DNA from 3 places in the Hymenobacter radioresistens genome. Region 3 is predicted to be linked to each of the others. Evidence: riboswitches for the same ligand, from Rfam matches in the RefSeq annotation. Region 3 holds a riboswitch; each other region holds the start of a gene.
The links. A riboswitch is a leader RNA that binds a small molecule or an ion and turns the genes downstream of it on or off. The one in region 3 is predicted to bind S-adenosylmethionine.
Positions count from the first base shown of each region.

Region 1: linked by a shared signal. The riboswitch ahead of metH (methionine synthase) and the one ahead of PK28_RS08445 (phosphoadenylyl-sulfate reductase) in region 3 are both predicted to bind S-adenosylmethionine.
Region 2: linked by a shared signal. The riboswitch ahead of PK28_RS16090 (O-acetylhomoserine aminocarboxypropyltransferase/cysteine synthase family protein) and the one ahead of PK28_RS08445 (phosphoadenylyl-sulfate reductase) in region 3 are both predicted to bind S-adenosylmethionine.

Region 1 is NZ_CP010054.1:185,712-195,823, forward strand. It holds gene PK28_RS00855 (GMC family oxidoreductase) at 1-993, opposite strand, end outside; gene PK28_RS00860 (gluconate 2-dehydrogenase subunit 3 family protein) at 1,047-1,640, opposite strand; gene PK28_RS00865 (SDR family oxidoreductase) at 1,743-2,588, opposite strand; gene PK28_RS18735 (PA14 domain-containing protein) at 2,753-3,880, opposite strand; SAM riboswitch class I at 4,022-4,128, shown strand; gene metH (methionine synthase) at 4,197-7,916, shown strand; gene metF (methylenetetrahydrofolate reductase [NAD(P)H]) at 8,105-9,061, shown strand; gene PK28_RS00885 (NAD(P)/FAD-dependent oxidoreductase) at 9,187-10,112, opposite strand, start outside.
Region 2 is NZ_CP010054.1:3,730,437-3,740,548, reverse strand. It holds gene PK28_RS16100 (homoserine dehydrogenase) at 1-890, opposite strand, end outside; gene metX (homoserine O-acetyltransferase MetX) at 868-1,899, opposite strand; gene PK28_RS16090 (O-acetylhomoserine aminocarboxypropyltransferase/cysteine synthase family protein) at 2,107-3,489, opposite strand; SAM riboswitch class I at 3,871-3,984, opposite strand; gene PK28_RS16085 (LysM peptidoglycan-binding domain-containing protein) at 4,185-4,472, opposite strand; gene PK28_RS16080 (hypothetical protein) at 4,712-5,125, shown strand; gene PK28_RS16075 (lysylphosphatidylglycerol synthase transmembrane domain-containing protein) at 5,218-6,297, opposite strand; gene dxs (1-deoxy-D-xylulose-5-phosphate synthase) at 6,511-8,454, shown strand; gene PK28_RS20190 (T9SS type A sorting domain-containing protein) at 8,718-10,112, shown strand, end outside.
Region 3 is NZ_CP010054.1:1,978,846-1,988,957, reverse strand. It holds gene pseI (pseudaminic acid synthase) at 1-600, shown strand, start outside; gene PK28_RS08460 (glycosyltransferase family protein) at 597-1,898, shown strand; gene PK28_RS08455 (DUF7033 domain-containing protein) at 1,999-3,276, shown strand; gene PK28_RS08450 (lipopolysaccharide biosynthesis protein) at 3,353-4,834, shown strand; SAM riboswitch class I at 5,152-5,243, shown strand; gene PK28_RS08445 (phosphoadenylyl-sulfate reductase) at 5,560-6,339, shown strand; gene cysD (sulfate adenylyltransferase subunit CysD) at 6,480-7,391, shown strand; gene PK28_RS08435 (sulfate adenylyltransferase subunit 1) at 7,572-8,849, shown strand; gene PK28_RS08430 (TSUP family transporter) at 9,076-10,112, shown strand, end outside.

The DNA of each region.
Region 1 (10,112 bases), 1.8 Mb from region 3:
GCTGCTCAGGGCCAGCTCATTCAGCAGCAGCAGGCGCGGGGTTTCAACGGCCCCCGCGCACAGAAACAGGTGGCGACATTTCTGCCGTTGCGTTACGCCGTTTTGCTGATACACTACGCCCGTGATGCGCCCCGTATCGTCCCGTTCCACCTCCGTCACAAAGCTATTGGGCCGAATATCGGCGCCGTGCGCGGCCGCCAAGGGCAGAAAGGTTACGTCCATGCTGGCTTTGGCGCCGGTGCTGCAGCCAGCCTGGCAGAAACCCCGGTTGGTACACGCCTCGCGCCAGCCCACGCCTTCCTGGTAGTAGCGCCCCGACAGCGCCGCATTGGCCGCCGGCGAGGTCAGGATTCCCAGCTGCGCGCAGGCCCTTGCCATCAGCTGGGCGGCCCCGTTCAGCGGCAGCGGCGCCAGCGGATAGGGCCGGCGCCGGGGCTTGCCCCAGGGGTAATGTTCTGGGCCGGATATGCCCAGAAACTGCTCCAACTCGTCGTAATAAGGCTCCAGCTCCTCGTAGCCCAAGGGCCAGTCTACGCCCACGCCAAAGTCGCGGCGCAGGCGGAAGTCGTCGTCCTGGGCGCGGGGGGTGTAGGCCGTGTAATGCAGGGTGGAGCCGCCCACGCCAGTGCCGGAGTTGTTTTTGCCGAAGGCCACCGGGTCCTGACCGGCGGAGAGGCGCTCATCGTTCCAGAACAGAAACTCCTGGGCTTTTTCATCGGTGGCAAAGTCCCGTTGCGGGTTGTGCCAGGGGCCGGCCTCCAGGGCCACTACTTTCAGCCCGGCCATGGCCAGGCGGGCCAGCAGGGGCGCGCCGCCCGCCCCGGTCCCAATCACCACGCAATCCACCTCCTCGGCCGGGTCGGGCAGGGGCTGGGGCTGCTCCTGTTCAGTGGGGGCCGCCGCTTCCTCCAGTATACTTTTCAGCAACGGGTCCTGCACTTCGGGCTTTACCGGGTTTAGTACCCCTTCTTCCAGTACTTCTTCATCGGGCATAGCACTGCGGATTAGTCTGATTTGAATGATGTTGTGGTAAGCGGCGTCCGGGGTCAGGGCTGCTGCTCCGGCTCCCGGGGTTCCAGCTCATTCAGGCCAATGCGCGTCCAGCCGGGTACGTCGGCCATGCCCACGTAACCTATTTCCTCCTGGGCCAGCGGGTGGGCGTAGTAGTTTTCCGTCAGCTCGGCCAGCAGCTCCTCAAAAAACCGCCCCTGGTTTACCTGCTCCCAGTTTTCGCCCGCCGCCTTGCCAGCCGCCAGCTGCTCCAGCACCGCATCCTGATGCGCGGCATCCAACGCTAAAAAATCCTGCTGAAACTGCGCCTGCGCCGCTTGATTGATACCCCCTAGGCCCATGCGATAGGCTTCCCGGTCGGGCGGCAGCACATCGTAGCGCCAGCCATCAGACCGGCCTTCGGCCAGGCGGGCATCAATGGCCGGGGCCAGCTCCAGGGGCGCGGGGCGCTCCGGCTGCGGCAGGAGCCGGGCCGCCACTGTGCGCAGCAGCCGGTACGCATCGGTATCCAAAAACTGCGGCTGATAGTGGACAGTAGCTTCCAGCCGGGCCTGCAGCGCCGTGCGGGTGGCCTCCGTTACCAGGTCGGTTTGCAGCAGAGCGCGAACGGTGCCTTCGGGATAGAGCATAGTGGTGGGTTTGCGGGAGCGTAATCAATAAGAGAAACACCAACCCTGGGCGGAGGTTAGGACAATCAGCAGAATGCCCGGAAAGTATAACTGCGAAACGCGCTATTGGTCACTGCTGAGCTTACCGCCGGTTACGTGCACCAGGCTGCCCGTCATGAAAGAGCCATCTTCGGAAGCCAGCAGCACGTAGGCCGGCGCCAGTTCCTCGGGCTGGCCGGGGCGCTTCAGGGCTACTTCATACCCAAATTTCTCTACTTCCTCCAGGGGCATGGTAGCGGGAATGTTGGGCGTCCAGACCGGGCCGGGCACCACGCAGTTCACCCGAATACCCCGCTCGCCCAGGTGCGTGGCCAGGCTCTTGGTGAAGGCATGAATGGCCGATTTGCTGGCGGTGTAGTCGATGAGCAGCGGGTTGCCGGTGAGGCCCACTATGCTGCCGGTATTGATGATGCAGTCCGGGGCTTTCAGGTGGGGCACGGCGGCCTGCGCCATCCAGATATACCCCAGAATGTTGGTATCGAAGGTGCGGCGGATCTGCTCTTCGGGAATGTCCTCGAATTTTTCCTGCGCCATCTGGAAAGCCGCGTTATTCACCAGAATATTCAGCCCGCCCAGCTCCTTGCGCGTGCGGCGCACGGCCTGCCGGCACTGCTCCGGGTCGCGCACATCCAGCTGCAGCAGCAGGCACTGGCGGTCCTGGGCTTCTATCAGGCGCTTGGTTTCCTCGGCGTCCTGGATGTTTTCGTTGTAGAGCACTGCCACATGGGCCCCTTCCATGGCAAAGGCCACGGCCACCGCCCGCCCAATGCCACTGTCGGCGCCGGTTACCAGGGCCACCTTATCCCGCAGCTTGCCAGCGGCGCGGTAGGTGCTGAAACTCATGCCGGGCTGCAGCTTCATATCGGCCTGCTTAGCCGGATATGGCAGCTTTTGGGCAGATTTTTTCATGTCCTTGGCCGTGGGGCGGTCCACGGGCTTGGGAGCAGTTTCTTTCTTGACGGATGCAGTGGTTTTCTTGGTAGCCATAGCGCTGGGAATAGTTGGTTGTTTTCTCTCTACGAGAAAACCTACGGCACAACCAGCCCGCGGTTGGCTGGTAACCCGCGCAGCTTTTACTCCACCACTACTTCTACCCGGCGGTTGCGGGGGCGCTGTTTGGGGTCCCGGTTATCGGCCACGGGGCGGGTGCCGCCGTACCCCCGGGGCGTGAGGCGCACGGAATCTATACCGTGCTGCATCAGATATTGGCGCACGTTGCGCGCCCGCTGCTCCGAGAGCTGCCGGTTCAGCTCCGCATTGCCCACATTATCGGTGTGGCCCGCAATTTCCAGGCGCAGCGCCGGCTGCGCCCGCAACGTGCGCACCAGCTGGTTGAGTATGGGCCGGGAAGTGGGCAGGAGCGTGGCTTTGCCCTGGGTGAAATACAGGTTAGGCAGCGTAACGGCCGTGCCTTTGGTCAGGGTGCTTAAATCGGGCAGGGCACTGGCGGCAGGTGTGTCGGCGGGCGCCGCTACCGGCACTGGTGGTTCCGGCAAGGTAGCTACCGGTGCCCGACGAGCGGGCCGCACTACGGCAGAGCGCCGTACCGGGGGCCGGACGGCCCGCACAACCGCCGGCGTGGTTTTGGCTGGGGCCAACGGGGCACTGCTGACCGATTCTACCGGTGGCGTTTTTGGCCGGGGCCGCTCCGCTTCGCGCGGAATAGGTTTAGCAGAAGATGGCAGCGCAGCATACAGGTTTTCGGGGGAAATAGGCTGGGCCGGTTCCGATGAGGCCGGTAGCTGCCACGTCAATAGCGCGCGGGTATCCCATTGTACCTGGTAGTATTCTACCCTTATTGGGTAGTAGCGCCCGCCCGTGAGCTGTACCTGGGTGGTTACGGCCGTAACGCGCTGGTCACGCCAGGAGCTCAGCACGCGCTTGCCGCCTATCCAAACCCGCATACCGTCATCGGAAAGAATACGGAAGGTGTAGAGCCCCGTAACCGGAACGTAGAGGTGCCCCGTCCAGCGGATGGAAAAATCGTCTCCCGATACGCCCGGTGCCGGCGAGCGGAACCGCTGAGGAGGCTGACCCGGACCAGGCGAGCTGTAGGTCCAATCAAAGTCGATGGTGGGGTCCGTACGCGTGTACGCCAGTTCCTCGAAGCTGCGGCCATTATAATACTGCCCCGCAGGCCGGTACCCGGGGTTTTGGGCATGGTCTGCGCCTGCAGGAATGCAGATAACAACAACAGACACACCATCATAAAAGCCCGAATACTTCGCTGGAACAGCATAGCCGAAGATATCTAATAGCCGGAGGAGTGTAAATCAGAGGAGTAACGCTGGCAAGATCCGGAAAATTGGAATCCGGACTTTCCTATTGTATCTTCGTCTTGCTACTTATCCAGAAAGACCGAGGGAATGGGCCCTATGACGTCTTAGCAACCTGAATCAAAACAAGGTGCTAACTCCCTTTCTGCCTCTCTGGCAGAAGAAGATAAGTGCGGAACCGGCCTCTGCGCCCGGCTCTTTCTGGATAGGCTATTGATTGCCGTTTTTCCGAAAAGCCGATATGCCGACGACCACCTCGCCCCTGCACGATATTCTGCGCCAGCGCCTCCTGATTCTGGATGGGGCCATGGGCACCATGATTCAGCGCCATAAGCTGGAAGAAGCTGATTTCCGGGGCACCCGCTTCGCCGACCATCCCAAGCCCCTGCGCGGTAACAACGACCTGCTCAGCCTCACCCGCCCCGACATCATCCGGGGCATTCACGCCGACTACTTCGCGGCCGGGGCCGACATGGTGGAAACCAACACCTTCAGCGGTACCACCATTGCCCAGGCCGATTATGGGCTGGAGCACATTGTGTATGAGCTGAACTACGAGTCGGCGCGCATTGCTCGGGAAGTGGCCGATGAGTTTACGGCGCAAAACCCCGCCAAGCCCCGCTTTGTAGCCGGCGCCGTGGGCCCCACCAATCGCACCGCCTCCCTCTCCCCCGACGTCAACCGCCCGGGCTTCCGGGCCGTGACGTTTGACGAGCTGGCCACCGCCTACCTGGAGCAGGTGCGCGGGCTGGTAGAAGGCGGCTCCGATGCCCTGCTCATTGAAACCATCTTCGATACCCTGAACGCCAAAGCAGCCCTGTACGCCGTGCAGAAGTTCTTTGATGAAGGCGGGAAAGTGGTGCCCGTCATGATTTCCGGCACCATTACCGATGCTTCCGGCCGCACGCTCTCGGGGCAGACGGTAGAGGCTTTCTGGAACTCTATTCGCCACTTGCCGCTGCTGAGCGTGGGTTTGAACTGCGCCCTGGGCGCGCATCAGCTCAAGCAATACGTGCAGGAGCTCAGCCGCATTGCTGATGTGCACATTTCGGCCTACCCCAACGCCGGTTTGCCCAATGCCTTTGGCGGCTATGATGAGTCGGCGCAGGAGTTTGCGGCCGTGGTGGAAGACTACCTCCAGGACAACCTGCTGACGGTGGTGGGCGGCTGCTGCGGCACCACACCCCAGCACATTGCCGAGCTCAGCAAGCTGGCCGAGAAATACCAGCCCCGCCCCCTGCCCGCCGTGCCGGCCCTAACCCGCCTGAGCGGTTTGGAGCCCTTCGGCATCAACGAAAACAGCCTGTTTGTGAACGTAGGCGAGCGGTGCAACGTGACGGGTAGCCGTGCTTTTGCCCGCCTTATCCGCACCGGCAATTACGAGGCGGCCCTGCAGGTAGCCCGCGACCAGGTGGAAGGCGGCGCGCAGGTCTTGGACGTGAACATGGACGAAGGCATGCTGGACTCGGAGCAGGCCATGACCACCTTCCTGCACCTGATTGCCTCCGAGCCCGACATTGCCCGCGTGCCCATCATGATTGACTCCTCCAAATGGAGCGTGCTGGAAGCCGGCCTCAAGTGCGTGCAGGGCAAGAGCATCGTCAACTCCATTTCCCTGAAAGAGGGCGAGGAAGTATTCAAAGCCCATGCCCGCACCGTGCGCCAGTACGGCGCTGCCGTGGTGGTTATGGCTTTTGATGAAAACGGCCAGGCCGATACCCTGGAAAAGCGCATCGAAATCTGTAAGCGCTGCTACGATATTCTGGTAAACGAAGTGGGTTTCCCGGCCGAGGACATCATCTTCGACCCCAACATCCTGACGGTGGGCACCGGCATGGAAGAGCACCGCAACTACGCCCTGGATTTCATTGAGGCCGTGCGCTGGATTAAAGCCAACCTGCCCGGTGTGCTCACCAGCGGCGGCGTGAGCAACATCAGCTTCTCGTTCCGCGGCAACGACGTGGTGCGCGAGGCCATGCACTCCTCCTTCCTCTACCACGCCATTCAGGCCGGGCTGGACATGGGCATTGTAAACCCCAGCCAGTTGGCCGTGTATGATGAAGTGCCCCAGGATTTGCTGGAGCTGGTGGAAGACGTGCTGCTCAACCGCCGCCCCGATGCCACCGAGCGCCTCGTGGACTTCGCCGACAACATCAAGGATAAATCAACCAACAGCCAACAGCCATCAGCCAACAGCCAGGAATGGCGCAGCCTGCCCGTGGCCGAGCGCCTGCAGCACGCGCTGATAAAAGGTATTACAGAGTTTATTGACCAGGACACCGAGGAAGTGCGCCAGCAGGTAACCCGCCCGTTGGAAGTAATTGAAGGCCCGCTGATGGCCGGTATGAATGTGGTGGGCGACATGTTCGGGGCCGGCAAAATGTTCCTGCCGCAGGTGGTGAAATCGGCCCGGGTGATGAAGAAGGCCGTGGCCTACCTAGAACCCTACCTGCTGGCCGACAAACAAAGCGGCGACCGGCAAACCGCCGGCAAAATCCTGCTGGCCACCGTGAAGGGCGACGTGCACGACATCGGCAAAAACATTGTGGGCGTGGTGCTGGCCTGCAACAACTTTGATATCGTGGACCTGGGCGTGATGGTGCCGCTGGAAAAGATTCTGGACGAAGCCGTGAAGCAGCAGGTCGATGTTATTGGCCTGAGCGGCCTCATCACCCCCAGCCTGGATGAAATGGTGTACGTGGCCCAGGAAATGGAAAAGCGCGGCCTGAAAACCCCGCTGCTCATTGGCGGAGCCACCACCTCCCGCCTGCACGTAGCCGTGAAAATTGCGCCTAACTACTCCGGCCCGGTGGTGCACGTAAACGATGCCTCCCGCAGCGTGGGCGTAGCCGCCGCGCTGTTGGGCTCGGCTGATGTGGAATACGCCCGCACCGTGCGCGAGGACTACCGTCAGTTGCGCGAGGATTACGCTGGCCGCCAGCGCGAGAAAAACTACCTACCTATTGAAGCGGCCCGGGAAAACGGCTTTAAGGCTGATTGGGAAACCACACCCATTACGAAGCCTTCTTTCCTCGGCACCAAAGTGCTGGAAGATTACCCGCTGGCCGAGCTGGCCACCTACATCGACTGGACGCCCTTCTTCCACACCTGGGAGCTGAAAGGCCGCTACCCGCGCATTCTGGAAGACGAAAACCTGGGCGAAGCGGCCACTAGGCTGTTTGAGGATGCGCAGGCCTTACTCCAAAAAATCATCGACGAAAAGCTGCTCACGGCCCGCGCCGTGCTGGGCTTCTGGCCCGCTAATACCCAAGGCCACGACACCATTCAGGTGTTCACCGATGAAACCCGGGAGCAGGTGCAGACGGAGTTCTTTACCCTGCGCCAGCAGAGCGAAAAAGCCCCCGGCATTCCTTCCCTGGCTTTCTCCGATTTCGTGGCGCCCCGGGAAACCGGCCGTGAGGACTATATTGGTGGGTTTGCGGTTACGGCGGGCCTGGGCATTGAGAAGCTGCTGGACCAATTCGAAAAGGACCACGACGACTACTCCAGCATTATGGTGAAAGCCCTTGCCGACCGCCTCGCCGAGGCGTTTGCCGAGCGCCTGCACCAGCGCGTGCGGGAGGAGTTCTGGGGCTATGCGCCCGCCGAGCATCTCTCCAATGAAGACCTCATTCAGGAGAAATACCAGGGCGTGCGGCCCGCGCCCGGCTACCCCGGCTGCCCCGACCACACCGAGAAAATTACCCTGTTTGAGCTACTCGACGCGGAAAACAAAACGGGCATCCGCCTCACCGAAAACCTGGCCATGTACCCGGCTTCCTCCGTCAGTGGTTTCTACTACGCGCACCCCAACTCCCGCTACTTTGGCCTGGGCCGCATTGGCCAAGACCAAGTGGAAGATATTGCCCGGCGCAAGAACATGCCGCTGCCGGAGCTGGAGCGCTGGCTGGCGCCCAACCTGAATTATGACCCGGTTTCCGTGCCTGTAACGGCGCTGTAAGGACAAGTAAAACTAGTTCCCCTCCTCAGCTGAGGAGGGGCTAGGGGTGGTTGAAACACTAGAGTTAGGTAACTAAAGCTAGTTGGTCGTTCAACGAGTTGTCAACCACCCCCAACCCCTCCTCAGCTGAGGAGGGGAGCTTTGCACACTACCGAAACTACCCGCTAAGCCAAGCTTAGGGCTTTTATATGAAAGTTACCGACCACCTGCTGCAGGCCAAGGGCAAAACGCTGTTTTCCTTTGAGGTGCTGCCGCCGAAAAAGGGAGAGAATATCCAGAGCCTGTTCACCAATATTGAGCCGCTGCTGGAGTTTAAGCCCCCATTTATTGACGTTACTTACCACCGCGAGGAGTACGTGTACCGGCAGCACCCCAACGGCCTGCTGGAAAAGAAAACCGTGCGCCGCCGGCCCGGCACCGTGGGCATCTGCGCGGCCATCAAAAACCGCTTCGATGTAGATACAGTGCCCCACCTGATCTGCGGTGGCTTCTCCAAGGAGGAAACCGAAAATGCCCTCATCGACCTGCACTTCCTGGGCATTGATAACGTGCTGGCCCTGCGCGGCGACCCGATCAAAAGCGAAGGCCGGTTCCTGCCGGACCCCGACGGCCACAGCTACGCCTGTGACCTGATTGGCCAGGTGGCCGACCTGAACAAAGGTTCTTACCTGGACGAGGAGCAGGACGACACCTGGGCCACCAACTTCTGCATTGGCGCGGCCGGCTACCCCGAAAAGCACTTTGAGTCGCCGAACTACGCGGCCGACCTGCGCTACCTCAAACACAAGGTAGACCGCGGCGCCGACTACATCGTGACCCAAATGTTTTTCGATAACGAGCAGTTTTTCAGCTTTGAGAAGCGCTGCCGGGAAGCGGGCATCAACGTGCCCATCATTCCCGGCCTGAAACCCCTCACGGCCAAAGGGCAGCTCACCATGCTGCCCCGCTCCTTCTACCTCAACATTCCGGAAGCGTTGGCCGATGCCGTACACCAGGCGCCCGGCAACGAGGCGGCCCGGCAGATTGGCATTGAGTGGTGCATCAACCAAAGCAAAGAGTTGATGGCGCACGGCGTGCCGGTGCTGCACTACTACAGCATGGGCAAGTCCGACAGCATCCGGCAAGTTGCCAGCGCCCTCTTTTGAGTGGTGGGATGGTGAAATAGTGAGTTGGTGAGATGGTGAGTTTGATGTTCTGGCGGCGCCACTTGCGCAGAACCGCGCCAACGAAACGTCAAACCCACCATTTCACCATCTCACTATTTCACCTCCTAACGGCATTCCTCCCGGGTCAGGCTTTCGTTGATGGCAATGGCGGCCAGGGAGCCTTCGGCGGCGGCAATGATGGCTTGCTGAGGTGCGGGGGTGGTGTCGCCGGCGGCGTAAATGCCTTTGATGCTGGTCTGGGCCTTGCTGTTGGTCCATACCGCGCCGTTGGTAAGCAGGCGGCAGCCGGTTTCCTCGGCCAGGTTGCTGCGCTGGCGCTGCTGGGTGTGCAGGAACAAGGCATGGCGGGCCAGTTTTTCGCCGTTTTCAAACACAATGTGGCGCAGTTCGCCGGTGGAGCGGCCTTCCAGGTGGGCAATCTTGTCTTCGCGCACTACCACACCGTGCCGGGCCAGGCGCTGCAGGCCTTTCTCCTTGATACCGCTGGGCCCATTAGTGCACACCACCACATCCTTGCTCCAGCGGCTGATGAGCAGGCCCAGTCCCAAGGCTGTTTTCCCCTGCGCATATACGGCCAGGGGCTTGTCGCGCACTTCCCAGCCGTGGCAGTACGGGCAGTGCAGCACGCCCATGCCCCACAGTTCGCGCATGCCTTCAATGGGCGGCAGGTCGTCGGTGACGCCGGTGGCCAGCAGTACCCGGCGGGCCGAAACCGTCACCGGAGGGCCGCCCCTGTCGGGTTGCATGGTGATGCAGAAGCCTACTTCTTTCACTTCGATGCGGGTAACACAGGCTTCCCGGGTGGTGACGGTGGGGTAGGCCGCCAGCTGCTCATGGCCCAGGCGCAGCAAGTCGGCGGGCTTAATGCCGTCGCGGGTGAAAAAGCTGTGCACGCCCGGCGAGGTGCTGTTGCGGGGCGGCCCGCTGCTGCACACCAGCACCTGGCGGCAGCTGCGCCCCAGCACCAGGGCGGCACTCAGCCCGGCGCTGCCCCCGCCCACAATAACGACATCGTACTCAGAAACAGTAG
Region 2 (10,112 bases), 1.8 Mb from region 3:
CCGGCAAATGCCGCTTCTACAGATACCCCATTAAACTCATGCTCAACGGTGTACAAGGGGGATTCGGCCGACACAAAGGTGGGCGCCACCAACGCCGTTACGCGGCCGTCGGGCAGCTGCTCCAGCGTGGCTACTACCTTTATTTTATAGCCTTGGGCCTGCGCATAAGCAATATCCGTGGGCGTTATGGCTTCAATGCCCAAGTGCAGTACCTGTTCCGGCTGGAGGAGGAGGCCGTAGGCATGAGCGGCCAGAATAACGGCTTTGGAACGCGGGTCGAAAGCGGCCATATCCAGGGTAGGGTCGGTTTCAGCGAAACCCAGGAGTTGCGCTTCGGCCAGGGCGGCGGCGTAATCGGTTCCTTCCTGCGTCATGCGCGTGAGCACATAGTTGGAGGAGCCATTCAGAATGCCACTAACTGAGCGCAGTGGTTCACTGCTGAAGTGAGCATCCAGGGTGCGCAGAATGGGGATACTGCCACACACGGCGGCTTCGTACAAAAGCGTGCCGCCAAACTGCTGCTGAAGCTGCACCAATTCCGGCAGATGGCGGGCCAGCATGGCTTTATTAGCCGTTATTACCCGACGGCCCTGCAGCAGGGCCGCCTTCACCAGGCGGAAGGCTTCGGCAGCATCATCAATTACTTCAACCAGCACGTCCAGATACGGGTCAGCCAGTAGGTCCTCGGCATGGTATTCAAAACGATGAGCGGGCAGGGAGCGGGGTTTGGCGGGGTTCTTTACCGCAATACGCCGCACCTCGGCCCCAAATTCCGGCAGCTGCTGCAGAATATCATACAGGCCCTGGCCTACGCAGCCAAAGCCTATCAGGCCAATACGCAGGGGAGAAGGAACGGGGCGCGGCAGGCTAATGTGCGAAGGTCTGGGCATGAAAACGTTCGAGAAAATGCGTGATTTGGTCGGTTTCAATCAGGAAGCCATCATGGCCAAAGCGGGACTCCATCTCAGCGTACATGGCTCCCGGAATATGGCGCGCCAGCAGGCGCTGCTCAGTTGGCGGAAACAGTACATCGGAACTGATGCCGATGATAAGCGTGCGGGCTTTAATGCGGCTTAAAGCCGTTTCAATAGTACCGCGGCCGCGGCCCAGGTGATGCGAGTCCATGGCTTTGGAAAGCACCACGTAGGTATAGGCATTGAAGCGGGCTACCAATTTTTCGCCCTGATACTGCTGATAAGCACTGGCCCGGAAGTATTCCAGCGTATCATCGCCCGGCTCGGCCTGGGTTTGGTGGTAAGCCTCGTAGCTGCGGTAGCTGAGCAGGGCCATGGCCCGGGCCGCTTTCAGTCCGCGCTGCCCACCCGAAGGTGTAGCCTGATGGTAGGTTTCATCGGCCAGAATAGCCAGCCGTTGAGCCTCGTTAAAGGCAATGCCCCAGGGAGAGTGCCGGGCATTCGTAGCCAGCACCACCAGATGCGCAAACACGCCGGGCTGCTCTACGGCCCACTCCAGTGCCTGCTGACCGCCCAGCGAGCCGCCAATAAGGGTATGAATCCGGGTTAAACCCAAATGCTGCCGCAACTGCTCATGGGCCGCCACCAAGTCCCGGATAGTAAGCAGGGGAAACGCCTGATACCAGGGCCGGCCGGTTTCTGGGTTCTCCGTGAGCGGGCCAGTAGAGCCGTAGCAAGAGCCCAGCACGTTGGCACACACAATAAACCAGTCGGCAGGGTCGAAATAGCAGTTCTCGCCAAACAACCCGGGCCACCAGGCCAGCACCTCGGCGTTGGCCGTGAGAGCGTGGCACACCCAGATGACGTTGTCGCGGGCTTCATTCAAGGTGCCGTAGGTGCGGTAGGCCACCTGAGCTCCGGGCAGCACGCCGCCACCTTCCAGCGGCAACGGTTTAGGGAGCGTAAAAACCAAGTCTTCGGGCATGATGTATTCGGCAGGGAATTCCTAATCGGCGCTGCCCAGGCGGGCAGCGCCGTGATAGAAAGGGTTGAGCCCAAAGGCCGGCGAGTCCTAGTCCCACCCAATAGACTCTTATAGTGCCGACGGAGCTCAACCCAGGTGTTGAGTTGCCGGTTGCCAGGATGGTTTTAAACGAATGGGCAACCGGCAACTCACAACTGGCAACTGAAATTAAACCTCCAGCGGCTGGGCATGCTCAGGCTTGGGCTCCAGCAGGGTAGTTTCTGTCTCCCCAAACTGAGGCACATCCTCGCGCACGGCTTCAAAAGCCTGTGCCAGGTCGGCGCGGATGTCTTCGAAGTGCTCGATGCCCACGGAGAGGCGCAGGAGGGTAGGCAGTACGCCGGCGGCCTGCTGCTCCTGCTCCGAAAGCTGTTGGTGCGTAGTAGCCGAAGGCTGAATAATCAGGGTTTTAGCGTCGCCTACATTGGCCAAGTGGCTGACCAGCTTCAGGTTATCAATAAAGCGCGTGGCCGTATCCTTGGAGCCCCGAATGCTGAAGGTGAGTACGCCGCCCGCGCCCTTGGTCAGGTATTTCTGCGCCAGCGCGTAGTAAGGGCTGCTTCTTAAGCCCGGGTAGTTTACCCGCTCTACCTGCGGGTGTTGCTCCAGCCAGGTAGCAATACGTTGCGTGTTTTCCACAGTGCGCTCCAGGCGCAGACTCAGGGTTTCCAGGCCCTGCAGCAGCAGGAAAGAGTTGAATGGGCTTTGCGAAGGGCCAAAGTCCCGCAGGCCTTCTACCCGGGCGCGAAGGATGAAAGCAATGTTGCCAAACGGCCCGTTCTTGCCGAAAACATCATTAAACACCAGCCCGTGGTAACCCTCGGATGGCTCCGTGAACTGCGGAAACTTACCGTTGCCGAAGTCATAGGTGCCGCCATCCACAATCACGCCGCCAATGCTGGTGCCGTGCCCGCCAATCCACTTGGTAGCCGACTCCACCACAATGTGCGCGCCGTGCTCCAGGGGGCGGAACAGGTAGCCACCGGCCCCAAAGGTATTGTCCACAATCAACGGTAGGTCATACTTGTTGGCAATGGCGGCAATACGCTCAAAATCCGGCACGCTAAAGCTGGGGTTGCCAATGGTTTCCAGGTACAGGGCCTTGGTATTGTCATCAATCAGGGCCTCAAAGCTCTCGGGGTTGTCGCCATCGGCGAAGCGCGCATCAATGCCCAGGCGCTTAAAGGCTACTTTAAACTGATTATAGGTGCCACCATACAGGAAGGAGGTAGAAACGAAATTGTCGCCGGCCTGCAGAATGTTGTTTAGGGCAATGAACTGTGCCGCCTGTCCCGAGGAAACGGCCAAGGCTGCTACGCCACCTTCTAATGCGGCAATGCGCTGCTCAAACACGTCGGTGGTGGGGTTCATGAGCCGGGTATAGATATTGCCGAACTCCTTTAGGGCAAACAAGTTAGCGCCGTGTTCGGCATTTTTAAATACGTAGCTGGTCGTTTGATAAAGCGGTACGGCGCGGGAGCCGGTTACGGGGTCGGGCTGCTGGCCGGCGTGCAACTGAAGGGTTTCGAAGTGCAGGTTCTGAGTAGACATAATAGGTCTGTATTTAAAGAAGAAGTTTTTGACTGGGGAAAGCGCAAAGCGCGCAAAATGGCCACGACGAAGCGTAGCGGAAACCCTCCTGAAACCGGCAAAAGCAAGCAAATTGCGGCGGTTAGGATGCGGCTTAGCCCACGGAATGCCAGCGGGCATTGCCAGTTAGGACCAAACAGGAAATGGGAGGAGGGGTGCTGGAGGGAGCCGGCTTTAAGCGGCTAGCAACAGCAACAACACGCGCTGCAACAGCAGCGCATTCGCATTCGCGTAGTGACGAAGGCGGAAACACAGACATCTGTTGAGGGGCCGGGACGCAGCAAGGCGGCCGGGGCAAGCGGATTTGAGCAGGCGAAAGCGAGGGTGTTTTCCATGGCACTCAACTTATATCTCCCGCCAGCAACAGCTGGTCTGGGCAGGAATTGGCACCTTTCGCGCGGTCGAAGGTTGCCAGCGGGTCACGGAGCCTGTTCTCTCGCCGCTTCTATATAAATCCTATGAAAACTGCCCCGCCGCGAGCGGGGGAGTACCGGGTTGGTGAGGGCAAATGTAAGCGCCAGATTCAGAACTCAAAATTTTAAGCGCAATTTTTTAACCGCTTTAGCTTAAAATGAAACAAGCTATACGCAGGTAAATGCACAAAAAAACGCCGCCCTGCGGAGCAGAGCGGCGTTTGGAGGAAGTAGCGTCGGAGACTAAATTTTTGGCAAATTCAATACCTGGCCTACTTCAATATGGTCGGGGTTGGAGCCAATGGTGGCTTTGTTGGCGTCGTAAATCTGGTGCCACTTGCTGGCGTCGCCGTAGTGGTGCTTGGCAATTTTAGACAGCGAATCACCGGATACTACGGTGTACGAATCGCCCTGCGTGGTAGCGGCCGGCTGGTTGGTATTGCCGAAGAAATCGGTGTTGCCGGTGGCGGGCTTATTGGCGGGCTGAACGGGTTTTTGTTCGCCTTTATTCAGAAAATCGAAGAGTCCCATGGGAGTGGTTAATTAGGAGTAGGAGAGGAGTGGAAGTACCGCATCGGCCTGATAGCCATGGTTATGTACTGCTGATCTTACGTGGCCTGCCGGATTTAGTTGTTATTCCGGGAGAGCATAGACTTATCCCAACTCTTTGTGCCGCCTAGCGTAAGAAGTGGCTATCTGCCGGAAAAAGCATGGCTCAACCGGCGGGTAGTTCACCTTGCAAGTTTCTCCCAACTTCTCATCCTTTCCCTATGAAACTGATGCCTTTCCCATTTCGCTATCTGGCCAGCCTGTTGGTGCTGGTGGCCCTGTTTGCTACCTCCTGTAACCAGGAAAATAAAGTAGGCGAAACCAATATGCTCTACGGTACCGACAGCAAAGTCTGGAAGACCGATAAGGAAACCACCGCCACCGGCGACAAAGTAGACCAGAGCAGCGCTGATAAGAAAACCGAGCTGCGCTTCTTCGCCAACGGCAATTTCAACATGACGTCGCCCTCCCAGACCATGCAGGGAACCTACACGTTCGACCAGACGGCTAAAAAAATTACGCTCACGCCCACCGGCAGCAGCAACACTTTGACGTTTGATGTCGTAAACCTCACCAAAGATGAAATTACCCTGCGCGCCCCCGATGGCTCGCAAATGATGCTGGAGGCCGACTAAGCTCCGGTTGAGAATTCGAAGTCTGAAAAAACACAAAAAAGCCTTTCTGCCAGCGGTAGAAAGGCTTTTTTGTGTTGATACAAGCTGGATATCTAGGAATGCATCAGTTTCTCGGCGGTGCGCCGGCCGTATATGCGGGCCACCCAGCGGGGTAGGAACACGGCGCCCAGCACCAGATACAGGTAGTACGTTACCATGCGGTAGAGCAGCACCATGAAGCTGGTCATGGTAGCCGTACCGATAAACTTGCCGAAAAACGTGGGGAAAGCGCCTTCCGCAATGCCCGCACCACCCGGCGTAATAGCTACCAGCAGAATGACTTTGTAAGTAATGTTGCGGGCAAACATCATGGTAAATTCCTGGGCTGATACGTTCACGAAAGCCGCAATCAGGCAGCCAATGACGAGGTAGCGCGCCGTCCAGACAAAGGCGGTGCTGAGGGCCGCCCGCAGCCAGTAGCCCGCGCCATTGCCGCGCAGCTGCGCTGAGGCCCACACTACTTCATTGCCGTGCTGATAGGCTTTGGCACGCCAGCGCCGCAGGCCGCGCAGGGAAAACAGCCGTACCAGCAGCCGCTTTACCGACATGGGGTTGATAAACAGCGCATACAGCATGAGACCGGAATACAGCGAAACCATCACGTAGCTCAGCCCAAAGGCTATTTTGAGCGTAGTCATGAATCCGCTCTGCAAGGATTCGGCCGGGTACAGCCCCTCGTGCGCCAGCCAGACCACCAGCGGTACCATCACCACATAATACAGGTTATCCAGCAGGGCCGTGACCATCACATACGCCACCGATTTGCCCAGCGTAATACCTTCCTTATGCAGCAGTATGGGCGCTACCGAGGTGCCACCCACGGCCGAGGGCAGAATGCAGGAAGCAAACTCCCAGATCATAATAATATCCAAGGAAGCGCGCCAGCTCAGCACCCGCTCCGATATTTCCCGGATTCTATAGACATAGCCAGCGTCGCGGGCTACCAATACCAGCAGGGAAATAAGGAGCCACATGGGGCTGGCGTTACTCAGGGGAGCCAGGTCGCCGGGCTTGTAGCTGCGCCAGAACATGAAGCCCACCACGCCCAGGCCAATAAGCACAGGCAGCACAATGCGCGAGGGCCGAAGCTTATCGAGCAGTTGCTGTTCCTCGGAGTCCTGGGTAAGCGGCATAAGCAAGCGGTGTGGTAGTGGCAAAAGTAGCCATTATTCGGCCAGAGCTGCGTAGGGAAGATACGAAGCGGAAAACCTGTACGACAGGGATAAACCGCTGCCCCGGAAAACTCGTACCTTTGCCCACTATGGGATGCTATCTGGTAGCGGCCCTTAACCTTTTCTAAGGTTATCTGTTGCCCTCTTAGTTCCTGCTATTTGTCCTGACCCAAGATGATTGTTGAACCCGGTGCCCTGCTGGCAGCTATTGACTCGCCTGACGACCTGAAAAAGCTCAGCCCGGACCAATTGGTTCAGCTAAGCCAGGAGCTGCGGCAATTCATCATTGATTCCGTGTCCATCTACGGCGGCCATTTTGGCGCCTCCCTGGGCGTGGTAGAGCTGACGGTAGCCCTGCATTATGTTTTCAACACCCCCTACGACCAGTTGGTGTGGGACGTAGGCCACCAGGCTTACGGCCACAAAATCCTGACTGGCCGGCGGGAGCAGTTTCCCACAAACCGCCGCTACGGCGGCATGTCGGGCTTTCCCAAGCGCAAGGAAAGTGAGTACGATGCCTTTGGCGTGGGCCACAGCTCCACCAGCATTGGCGCGGCGCTGGGCATGGCCGTGGCCTCCGACTATAAAGGCGAATTCGACCGGCAACACATTGCCGTTATTGGCGATGGTGCCATGACGGCCGGTATGGCCTTTGAAGCCCTGAACCACGCCGGCGTGGAGAAATCCAACCTGCTGGTTATTCTGAATGATAACTGCATGAGCATCGACCCCAACGTGGGCGCGCTCAAAGAATACCTGACGGACATCACCACCTCCCGTACCTATAACAAAGTGCGCGACGAGCTGTGGAATGTACTAGGCAAGCTTTCTAAGTTTGGCCCTAATCCGCAGCAGATTGCCAAGCGTGTGGAGCAGGCCATGAAAGCTACCTTGCTCAAGCAGGGCAACCTGTTTGAGGCCCTCAACTTCCGCTACTTCGGCCCGGTAGATGGCCACGATGTGCAGCATCTGGCTACCATCCTGCACGACCTCAAGAGCATTCCCGGCCCCAAGCTGCTGCACTGCGTTACGGTGAAGGGCAAAGGCTATGCGCTGGCCGAAAAAGACCAGACCCTGTGGCACGCTCCCGGCCTGTTTGATAAGGTAACGGGCGAAATTCATAAGAAAACCTACGCCACGCCGCAGCCGCCCAAGTATCAGGACGTGTTTGGGCACACCTTGGTAGAGCTGGCCGAGAAGAACGACAAGATCATGGGCGTGACGCCGGCCATGCCTTCGGGCTCGTCGCTGAACATCATGATGGAAGCCATGCCCGACCGCGCCTTCGACGTGGGAATTGCCGAGCAGCATGCGGTGGTTTTCTCTGCCGGGCTGGCCACGCAGGGCCTGGTGCCTTTCTGCAACATCTACTCCTCCTTCATGCAGCGCGCCTACGACCAGGTGGTGCATGATGTAGCCCTGCAGAACCTGCACGTAGTATTTTGCCTGGACCGCGCCGGTTTTGCCGGCGCCGACGGCCCCACGCACCACGGCTGCTACGACCTGGCCTATATGCGCTGCATCCCCAACATGGTGGTTTCGGCGCCTATGAATGAGGAAGAGCTCCGCAACCTGATGTACACGGCCTCCTTGCCCGAAAACGCCGGTCCGTTCAGCATCCGCTACCCGCGCGGCGAAGGCGTGATGCCAGAGTGGCGCAAGCCGCTCAAAAAGCTGGCAATTGGTACCGGCCGGGTTGTGCGCGAAGGAGAAGGTGTGGCGGTGCTCAGCATTGGCCATATCGGTAATTACGCTGTGAAAGCCACCCAAAAGCTTTTAGCTGAGGGCCTGAACCCCGGGCACTACGATATGCGCTTCTGTAAGCCGCTGGATGAGGAAATGCTCCATAACATCCTGCGCCAGTACAAAGCCATTGTAACCGTGGAAGATGGCTGCCTGCAAGGCGGCTTCGGGGCGGCCGTGCTGGAATTTATGGCCGACCACGGCTATAGCCTGCCCGTAAAGCGCCTCGGTATCCCGGACCGCGTGGTGGAACACGGCACTCAGGACGAGCTGTATAAAGAATGTGGTTTTGATGCTGATGGAATTGCCGCTGCTCTGCGCGAAATGAGTGGCAAGGTGGCAGCGACAGAACCCAGGACTACGGTATTGCTGTAAGATTCTTCAGCAATGGTTTTTAGAGCCAAAGTAGCGTTAGCTGCTTTGGCTTTTTTCTTTTTATAGCATGCTATAGAGTCTGAAATTTTTATCAAATAATGGAATCATTTTCAAAGTTGTGCCTACTGTTTTAATATATAGATCTTATATATATAGTTATATATGAGGTAAATAATATATTTTCTTCTATTGTACAGTCATTAGATGTAGAGCTTGCGTATTGCAGGAAATTCAGTTTTCGACCTCTTTGAAAAACCTGCAACATGAAAAATAAATACGCGTTTTTGACCTTCTTCCTGTTTTTAGTTGGTACCGTAACATCTGGCTACAGTCAGGGCCAGGGCCAAGCACCCGGAACCAGTGAAAACTGCTCTGGCCAATTTGATCTGACCTACCCTTCTGGTGCCGGAGTTACTACCAGGACCTTCAACAATGGTAATAGTAATCCGGTGGTAACGTATTGCCCAGATGGTACTGGTAGTATTGCTTTAACGGTAACGGAAACCTCTACTGGTGGATCGTTCACCGTTAAAAATGCTGCCGGTACTACTTTGTATACCAATGTTTTCCCAACTGCCCCGGCAACATTTACCTTTTCTTTACCAATATCGTCTCAAACAACTTACACGTTTATAAACACTATCAATTGTAATAATCCGAAAACAATTTCTGTTGAGTTAACCTTAGCCCCTTCGCTTGCTATTACTTCCAGTGCAGGTAATAATGCTGTTTGTCCGCTCACTGCTGTTACACTTACTGCTACCGGTGGTACTGGTACCTATACTTTAAGAGATGCTAACGGAGCAATTCTGGGAACTAATAACTCGGGTATCTTCACGGTATATCCAGGAACAACTACTTCATATACTATAGAAAACACCACTGCTGATTGTGGTGCAAACACAGTTACACAGCGCATCACGGTTGCTACCAATAATCTGACCCTAACCTCAAATGATGCCGATAATACGGTATCGTCAGGCACAGCGGTTATCCTTACAGCAGGCGGTGGTACTGCTGGTGGATACACTTGGACTGCCAGTGATGGTACTGCTATTACTTCAACTGGCTCCCAGGTAACGGTTAACCCAAGAGTAACTACTCAATATACCGTAAGTGGTCGGACTGCCATTGGTAACTGTCCAACTTCAGCTTCTTTGACTATCACCGTAAATGCAGTGATTCTGCCGGTAGAGTTTGCGAGCTTCACGGCAGTATGGGCCGGTAAAGCCCCACAGCTGAGCTGGGCCACGGCCTCAGAGAAGAACAGCGCCTCTTTTGTGATAGAGCGCAGTTTGGACGGGCTGACCTTTGCCGCCATTGGCCAGCGCGCCGGGGCTGGCAGCACCACCACCCGCAATGAGTACCAGTATTCAGATCTTAGCCTTTCTTCCTCGGTTGCGGGTACAGTGTACTACCGCTTGCGACAGGTAAACACCGATGGCACTTTCAGCTACTCGGCGGTGAAAACACTCCTGATTCCTACAGGAAAGGCCGGTTTCAAAGCTACGGCATTCCCCAACCCTTTTGAAACCAGTGTTTCAGTAGAAGTAGAGGCGCTGGGTGCCGGTGCCATTACCTATACAGTGCACGATGTGCTGGGCAAGCAGTTGCTGCTACGCACAGTGGCAGCCTCGGGCGTTGGCCTGCAGAAAATC
Region 3 (10,112 bases):
AAACCCGTGATTATGAGCACCGGCGCCAGCACCCTGGCCGAGGTAGCCGAAGGCGTGCAGGTGCTGCGCGACGCCGGCTGCCGGGAATTGATTTTGCTGAAGTGCACCAGCACCTACCCGGCCACGCCCCAGAACACCAACCTGCGCACTATCCCGCATTTGCAGCAACTATTCCCGGAGTGCCCCATCGGCCTCTCCGACCACACCATGGGCGTAGGCGCCGCCGTGGCCGCCGTGGCTCTGGGCGCCTGCGTAGTGGAAAAGCACGTAACCCTGCGCCGTGCCGATGGCGGCGTGGACTCGGCTTTTTCGCTGGAGCCGGAAGAAGTGGCCACCCTGGTGACGGAAACGGAGCGCGCCTGGCAGGCGCTGGGCCAGATTCAGTATGGCGTGCAGCGGGCCGAGGAAAAAAGTCGCCTTTACAAACGCTCCGTGTACGTGGCCCAGGACATCAAAGCGGGCGAGCTTTTCACCGCTGAAAATCTGCGGGTGGTGCGGCCCGGACTGGGCTTACCCCCGCGCTACTATGAGCACCTGCTGGGCAAGCCCGCCCGCCAGAGTCTGCCGGCCGGCACGCCCCTCACCTGGGATTTGCTATGAGCGTAAAGCCCGCCGCGCTTTCCCGCACGGAGCGGCTGCGCGACATTCTGCAGCTGCGGTTCACGCCGCTATTCGCGGGTATGTCGGAGGCGGCGCTGGCGGGTATTTCGCCGGCCAGTGTGGGGCGGCGGCTCCTGCGGGTGGCGGGCTATACGGTGCTGCGGCTCCTGGGGAATATAGTGCAGCCCATTCGCAACCCGGAGAAGCTGCGCGGGGCCGTGTGGCTGTATGTGGTCAGCGCCAACAACTATGATTCCTTGCGCTTTATCCGGGAGGCCCGGCCTGATAGTGTATTCGTGGCCGGGCAGCAGAAGCAGATTGGGCGCTACCAAAAGCAGGTAAACCGCCTTTCACTGCGCCGGAAGCTGTTGTACTACTGGCAATTTCCCGGCGTATTGCTGGGACTTTGGCGGCGCGAAGGCAAGCTGGCGTTGCGGTTTTTCGACCTGGTTTTTTATGCTGTAGGATATTACGAAGTGTATCGGCGGGCGCTACGCCACTACCGCCCGCGGGCCGTGGTTTTTGCCAACGACCACAACGACGATACCCGGGCCCTGCTGCTGGCCTGCCAAACCGAAGGAATACCCACGGCCTACGTGCAACACGCCAGCGTCAGCCCCTATTTCCCGCCGCTGGGCTTCGATTTAAGTTTGCTGGAAGGCCAGGATGCGCTGGACAAATACCGCCAGTGCGGCCCCGTAGCGGGCCAGGTAGAACTGGTAGGCATGCCCAAAGCCGATGGGTTTCTGCAGCAACGAAATACCAGCCCCCGCGTGCTACGCGTGGGCGTGGCCTGCAATATTCACGACCCGCTGGAGGCTATTGCCGGCCTTTTGCAGGCACTGCTGCCCACTTTCCCGGAACTCACCTTTACCCTGCGCGCCCACCCCAGCGACACGCGCAACTTTCAGGAACTGGGCCGGCAGCTGCCCGCGCTGCAATTTTCCAATTCCCGCGCCGAAGGCGTGTTTCATTTTTTGCAACGCCAGGATGCCCTGGTTGCCGCCGACACCTCCACCCATCTGGAAGCCGTGCTGCTGAACGTGGCCAGTATTTACTACCGCTTCGGTGACAAGCTTCCCGACGACTATTATGGCTACGTGGCGCACGGCCTCAGCGAGCGGACCGCCACCTCGCCGGAGCTGGAATCCTTGCTGCGCCGCCTGTATCAGCACAAACCCGCCGATTTGTACCTGCGGGCGAGCTACTACAACGCCACTTTGGGTACTTCCGATGAAGGCCATAGCCAGGCGCGGGCGCTGCGTTTGCTGGCGGGCTGGCTGGAAAATGTAGCTTAGCTGTATGTCGGTGGCCCTTCCTCCCCTAAAACCTGCGCGTATATCTGCTGAAACCCGGCTTGCGTATGTCCTGCACCATTTCCGGAAGGCTTACGAATCAATGGTTACAATTTCCATTGGGTACGAAGAAACCGACGCTATTCAACTGACGCGGGTCGACTCGAACTTCTTCGAAGGTCAAAACCCCTATCCCGCCCCGCCTTGCCAGCGGGAATGGCGGAATCAGCTGCTGCCTTTTTTCTTTGACAAACAGCCCGAGCAACCGCTGCTTATGCTAAAAGAAGGCAAAGCGCTTATTGGCGTAGACCTTGTTTCTGCCGCTTTTTATCTGCTCAGCGGCTGGCAGGAATACTTCTCGGAGGAGCGGGACCAGCACGGACGGTATCCCTATATAGCTAGCGTGCAGTACCGCTACGGGTTCGTAACGGTGCCCGTCGTCAATTACTATTTCGATATTCTGAAAACGGCCGTGGAGCACGTCACGGGCCAGCCTTTACGCCCGCTCCGCTGGGCCGGAGGCGCCGCCTGGGCCGCCTTCATCACCCATGATATAGATAATCTATACAGCGCCTGGAAAGCGCCGGCCAAAGCAGCATTACGCCAGGGAAAGCTGCTGCGCTTCGGGCGGCAGCTTTGGCAGCATTTCACGCACAAAGATGCCTGGAACAACCTGGCGCAGGTGCAGCAAACTGTAGCCGAATATGGCGCTAAAAGCACATTTTTCTTTTTGCCAAAAAATCGCCCCGATGCAAATGGCACGCCCAACTCGGACTACGCCTTGGCCTTAATACTCCCACAGATTAAGGCTCTGGCTGACGCGGGAGCCGAAATACAACTCCACGGCAGCATTGGCACTGCCACCGATACCGACCAACTGATGCGCGAGGCGGCAATGCGTATGCTGCCCTACCGAAACGAACAATCATCAATGCCGGGCATTCGGTTTCACTACCTGAGCTGGGAGCCGCGCGCCACGCCGGCATTGCTCGACGACTTGGCATTCGAGTATGATACCACTCTGGGCTTCCCTGAGCATTTCGGCTTCCGAAACTCATACTGCCTGCCCTTTTACCTGTTCGATTTCCAGCGGGGCCGGGCCCACGATTTCCTCGAAATCCCTCTAAACGTGATGGACGCCACGCTTTACCATCCCAACTACCTGCGCCTGAGGCCAGACGAAATCCTTCCAGCCCTGGTGCCTATGTTCAAGGAAATTGAGCGTTTTGGGGGGGTGTGTACCGTGCTCTGGCATAATGAGAACTTCGACCCGGCCAACGAACACAACGGCCCTCAACAGTTCCGAGCCATCATGGAGTACCTTCGTGCACATTCCGTCTACTTCGTCAATAGCTTGGATATTTGTGTTTCGGTGAGTTGATGGATTAGTAGGCTTACAAGTGGTGCCTTATGCACATTCATTACACTTTCACTTACCACATTTCTACTCATTAACCTTGGGCATCGTTCAGCGGCAGGGACTGCGCAATACCGTAATTTCCTACATTGGGCTGGCCCTGGGCTTCGTGAATACCACGTTGCTGCTGCCGCGTTTTCTAGCGCCCAGTCAGCTGGGACTCACGCAGGTTTTGGTGTCTATTGCCACCATTTTCGCGCAGCTTTCGGCGGTGGGGTTTGCCAGCATGGGCATTCGGTTCTTCCCGTATTTCCGCGACGCTGAAAACCGCCACCATGGCTTTTTACCGCTGCTGCTGGGCTTGCCGCTGGTGGGCTTTGCGGTGGTTACCGCCCTGTATGTGCTGGGCCAGCCGGTCTTTCTGAGTTTGTATTCGCACGATGCCGGCCTGCTGGGACCTTATTACCTCTGGGGCATTGTGCTGGCCTTGTTTACGCTGCTGTATTCCCTGCAGGATGCCTACCTGAAAGGGCTGTATCACACCGCGTTTTCTTCCTTTCTGCAGGAAATTCTCCTGCGGATACTCATTGCGGGCGCCGCCTTCTTATTCGGAACCGGCTACCTGACATTCCACCAGTTTGTGCTGGCTTATATTGGGGTCAACAGCCTGATTACGCTTTTGCTCACGGGCTATCTGGCATATATCGGGGAGCTGCATCTGCGGCCCACCAAGGCGGTATTTCGCGTGCGCCCTGTGCGCGAGCTGGTAAACTTTGGGGCTTTTGCGCTGCTTTCCAATATTTCGGGCACTGTGATAATGACGGTGGATTCACTGATGCTGGGCTCCAAAATAAACCTGGCCGCCGCCGGAGTCTATGCCATTGCCATCAACATCAGCACCGCCCTCACCATACCCTGGCGGGCGCTCAGCAAAATTGCCTTCCCCCTGCTGGCCGAGTATTGGAAGGAAAACGACCAGCCCCGCATGGCCGATTTTTACCGCAACACCACGCGCCTGCTCACTACTTTGGGCTGCTGGCTGGCGCTGGGCATCGGCCTCAATCTGGATTTCATCTACCACCTTATTCACCGCCCCGAGTACGCCATTGGCACCACGGCCGTGCTGCTGCTCCTCATGGGCCGGCTCTTCGACAGCATGACGGGCGTGAACGGGCTGATTGTGGTAACCTCCCCGCGCTACCGCTACGATTTGATTTTCAATATCTCCCTGGCGCTGGTTACGGTGGGCCTCAACCTGCTGCTGATTCCGGCGTGGGGCCTTACCGGAGCAGCGCTGGCAGCGCTGCTTTCTCTCACCAGTATTAATGTGGCCCGCACGTGGTTTGTGTGGTACAGCTACCGCATGCAGCCCTTCACCTGGCGCATTCCGCTCATTGTTGGTTTAGCGGCTGTTGCCGGAATTTGTGGCTGGCTGATGCCCACGCTCAACTCCCCTTTCCTGACCATGCTACTGCGCTCCGGCGTGCTGACGGTGGTGTATGTGGGTTTACTTTTAATGACGAATTCGGCGCCAGAAGCCCTTCCGTTTTTGCAAAAAATCAGTAGTCGCTTCAGACATTAATGATGTGAAGCATTTCCCGAATTTTTCTCTTCATAGGCTGATTTTTATTTACCGGATTACTGATTTAAAAAATAAAACATAGCACATGCTATTGCTTTTCAGTAGCTTATAAACTTGTTTTCAATTAATACAAGCTTTATATAATTGCTCTGATAATCTATTTTTAGAATAATTTATTTTTCACTTTAGCAGAATATTTAATTTCCGATTTTACAGCTGGGTGGCTCTACTTCAACGTCAGCAAGAAAAATAAATTTTGGAAGTGTAAAATTTCGGACCCTATCTTTGGGCACCAATTCTTTACCATCAAAGGATTGTTTTTATACAGAGGCGTGGAGAGACAGGCTCTACGAAGCGCCGGCAACCAGCGGACCATCCGAAACGGTGCCAAGTCCTGGGCATATAAAAACAACAGACTGTGAAACGCTTCCTCAACTCCGCTACCACATCCGCCACCTCCTCTGCTGTACAGCATGGGTGTTGTGCCATGATGGGTATGCCCTGTTGTTGCTAGCACCACACCCCTCCGCTGTTCTGGTTGTGTGCTTCTACTGATGGCCCGCTGATGCGCTTGTGCGCATAGCCGCTCCGTAGCTGCCCACCCCGCCTTCTGCCTCGCCGGGCACTACGCGTCGTTGTGCTGTAACGCCGCTGTCCGCTGCCGGGGCCATTGTTTGGCCGGAATCCGGGCTTACTGCTTGGTTCTCCTCTCCTACTTTCCTGTTATGTCTGCAGCAAATGCTGCGCTGGCCGTCCACGCCTTGCTGGACGACCTGCGCCCCCGGCTGATTCAGGCTTCGGCCCTGGAACGGCTGCGCCTCGTGGCCGAATACTTCCCCGAGCAGGCCGTGTTTTCCACCTCCTTTGGGCTGGAAGACCAGATTATCAGCCACCTGATTTTTGAGTTCGACCTGCCTATTCAGGTGTTTACGCTGGATACTGGCCGCAATTTTCAGGAAACCTACGCCACCTGGAACAAGACGCTGCTCAAGTATCAGAAGCCCATTGAGGTGTTCTTTCCGCAGCAGGCCGGGGTGCAAAACCTGCTCCTAGAGAAAGGCCCTAACTCCTTCTACGAGAGCGTGGACAACCGCAAGGAATGCTGCTTTATCCGCAAAGTAGAGCCCCTGAATCGAGCCTTGGCGGGCCGGCAGGCGTGGGTAACGGGCATTCGGGCCGAACAATCCCAGAACCGCCAGACCATGGAATCCATGGAGTGGGACGCCGCGCACAACCTGATGAAAGTCCACCCGCTGTTCGACTGGACCTGGGACGAGGCGGTGACCTTCACCCAGCAACACGGTATTCCGGTGAACACGCTGCACCAGCAGGGATTTGTCAGCATTGGCTGCGCGCCCTGCACCCGCGCCATTGGGCCCGGCGAGGATTTCCGCGCCGGCCGCTGGTGGTGGGAAGATCTATCGGCCAAAGAATGCGGCCTGCACACCACCGCTGCACACAACGGCCCCGACCCGGTGGTAGAACCGGTGCCGGCTACTACTTAAATTCTTTGTCATCCTGAGCTTGCGAAGGACCTTGTCACACCAGAACGAAACCGTTCGGTGGTAATTCAAACGGGAGAAGGTCCTTCGCAAAGCTCAGGATGACAGTTGAAAAAAATTGAACTGATAGCCCGACTACATACATGAGTACCCCCACTTTCGATTATCTCGACCGGCTGGAAGCCGAAGCCATCCATATTCTGCGGGAAGTGGCCGGCCAGTTTGAGCGGCCGGCCCTGCTGTTTTCCGGTGGCAAAGACTCCATTGTGCTCACGCGCCTGGCCGAAAAAGCCTTTCGGCCCGGTCGGTTTCCCTTCCCGCTGGTGCACGTGGATACCGGCCACAACTTTCCCGAGGTGCTGGCTTACCGCGATGCGCTGGCCGAGCAGTTGGGTGAGAAGCTGATTGTGCGCCGCGTGGAGGAAACCATTAAGCGGCAGCGCCTGCATGAGCCGGGCGGTAAGTATCCCAGCCGCAATCCGCTGCAGACTTACACCCTGCTGGAGACTATTGAGGAGTTTGCGTTTGATGCCTGCATTGGCGGCGCCCGCCGCGACGAAGAGAAGGCCCGCGCCAAGGAGCGCATCTTCTCTGTGCGCGACGAGTTTGGCCAGTGGGACCCCAAGCGCCAGCGCCCCGAGTTGTGGAACATCTACAACGGCCGCATTCAGAAGGGCGAAAACGTGCGCGTATTCCCCATTTCCAACTGGACGGAGCTGGATGTGTGGCGCTACATCCAGCGCGAAAACATTGCGCTGCCCGACATTTATTTCGGCCATGAGCGCACCTGTGTGGTGCTGCCCTCCGGCCAGCTACTGGGCCTCACGGAGCACATCCGGCTGGATCAGGACGATGAGATTGTGACCCGGCAGGTGCGCTTCCGCACCGTGGGCGACTCCACCTGCACCGCCGCGGTAGAAAGTGACGCCGCTACCGTGGAAGACATCATTGAAGAACTGCTGCTGGCCAAGGTTAGCGAGCGGGGGGCTACTCGTCTCGATGACAACATCTCTGAGGCCGGCATGGAAGACCGGAAACGCAACGGCTATTTCTAAGTGGTGAAATTCCATTCGAACAGCATGCTGAGCATTCTGCGCATCAAGCAGAGGATCGAAGCATCTCGCTAATGTGGTATACCGTGATTAGCACTGCAACATCAGCACGCGAGATGCTTCGACAGGCTCAGCATGACGGTTCGGAAAACTCACCATTTCACCAAATCACTAACTCACCCCATGGACCTTCTCCGATTTATCACCTGCGGCAGCGTCGACGACGGCAAAAGCACTTTGATTGGCCGCCTGCTCTACGATTCTGAATCTGTTTCCCTGGATGTACTGGCCGCGCTGGAAAAGCGTCAGGCTTCCAACGGCGTAGTGGATCTGGCCCTGCTGACGGACGGCCTGCGCGCCGAGCGGGAACAGGGTATCACCATTGATGTCGCCTACAAATACTTCACCACGCCCCGCCGCAAGTTCATCATTACCGATGCCCCCGGCCACGTGCAGTACACCCGCAATATGGTGACGGGCGCCAGCAACGCCGACCTGGCTATTGTGCTGGTGGATGCGCGCCAGGGCGTGATTGAGCAAACCCGCCGCCACACGCTTATTGCCGCGCTCCTAGGCATCCGGCACTTTGTGTTGGCCGTGAATAAGATGGATTTGGTGCAGTATGATGAGACAATTTTCAACCAGATTTCCGCCGACTACGCCGCCCTTACCGACCACTTCCAACTTCCCAAAGCCAGGGCCATTCCGCTGAGTGCTCTGCACGGCGACAATGTGGTAACCCGCTCCCGGCAGCTGCCGTGGTACACGGGCCCCAGCCTGCTGGAACACCTGGAAAGGGTGCCCGGCGCCGTAGAAGTGGCCGCCGCTCCCCGCTTCCAGGTGCAGTATGTTATTCGCCCGCAAACGCCCGAGCTGCCCGACTACCGCGGCTATACCGGTCAGGTGCTCAGCGGCCAGTACCGCCCCGGTGATAAAGTGCGCATTCTGCCCTCGGGCCAGGAATCAACGATTGAAGCCATTGAAGTCAGTCAGCAGGCAGTGGAAACGGCGGCAGCTCCGCAGTCCGTAGTCATTCGGCTGCGCGATGATGTGGACGTGAGCCGGGGCGACACCCTGGTGCCACTAAACGACGAGCCTACCCTCACGCGGGAGCTGGAAGCTACGCTGTGCTGGATGAGTGAGCAGCCCCTGCTGCCCGGCCGCAGGCTGCTGCTGCAGCACCACGCGGCGCTGGTGAAAGCCGCCATTCCGGCCATCCTGCACAAGGTAAACGTGCACACCTTCGCCCAAGCCCCCACCGACTCGGCCCAGCTAAACGACATCGTGCGGGTACGCCTGAAAACCGCCGTACCGCTGGCCGTGGACCACTACCGCCAGAACCGCGCCACCGGCTCATTTATTCTGGTAGATGAGCTGAGCGGTGATACGGTAGCCGCCGGGCTGATTGGCGCGGTGGAGGCCGTTTTTTCTCCCCTTGTGCCGGCCAGTGTAGTAGGCTGAAGCTCCGGAGCGCAGGAGTTACCCTAAAAATTAAATAATTTAGTTCAAGTAACTTCAAAACAACGCATTACCTCATTCTGCTTCTGAAGCCAGGAAGCTAACAGCTGGGGCGGTTGTGCGGAATATCTCCAGCAAAAAAACCGTGTCACACTTCAACAGATACGGCTGCATTTCTGCTTTCACTTCTCTGAATACAACCAAAATGCCGCTCTCCGCTAATAACCCTATGCCCCAGCCAGAACCGCCGCCGCTACCCGGTACCAACCGGCTGTTTCCGGTGTTTTTGAAGCTGGAGCAATTACATGTGCTGTTGGTGGGCGGGGGCGGGACTGGCTGCGAGAAGCTGTCGGCGATGCTGCTGAACAGTCCTGGCGCCGCGGTAACGGTAGTGGCTACCTGGTTTTCGCCGGAGCTGAAGCGGCTGGCGGCACAGCACCCTTCGGTACAACTGCGCGAGCAGCCCTACCAAGCCACCGATTTGGTGGGCCACGACCTGGTGATTGTGGCCACCCATGACCAGACGCTCAACCTGCGCATTAAGGCCGATGCTACGCTACAGCGCCTGCTCTGCAACGTGGCCAACATGCCCGAGGCCTGTGACTTTTACCTGGGTTCCATTGTGCAGAAGGGCGACCTGAAAATTGCCATCAGCACCAACGGAAAGTCGGCTACCATTGCCAAGCGCCTGCGCGAAATGCTAAGCCACACCCTGCCCCAGGAGCTGCACGACGTGCTCCAGCACATGACCGTGATTCGGGAGAAAGTGGGCGGCGACTTCGCCAAAAAAGTAAAGTCGCTGAATGAGGTAACGGCGGAGCTGGCCGGGGGGCCGGCCTATGAGTCGCCGGCGGCGGCGCGCTGGCGCCATATTGCTACCGGCTCGCTGCTGGCCTTCGCGGCCATGCTGGTGTTCAACATCCTCTCCTACTACTTCACATGGCAGCAGGTGTGGGAAGCAGCCACGTCTTCGGATACGTTCTTTCTTTTTGTGGCCATTGGGTTTGGTGCGCAGCTCATTGATGGCCTGCTGGGCATGGGCTACGGGGTGGTGACGGCCATCAGCCTGATGACGCTGAATATTTCGCCGGCGGCCGTGAGCTCCAGCATTCATACCGCCGAAATGTTTGCCAGCGGGGCCTCAGGCTATCATCATTACCGCTTCGGCAACGTGAACCGCAAGCTGTTTAAAGTGCTGTTGATTCCGGGGGTGCTGGGCGCCATTACCGGGGCTTATCTTTTGGCGAAGTTTGGGGAGGAATACGG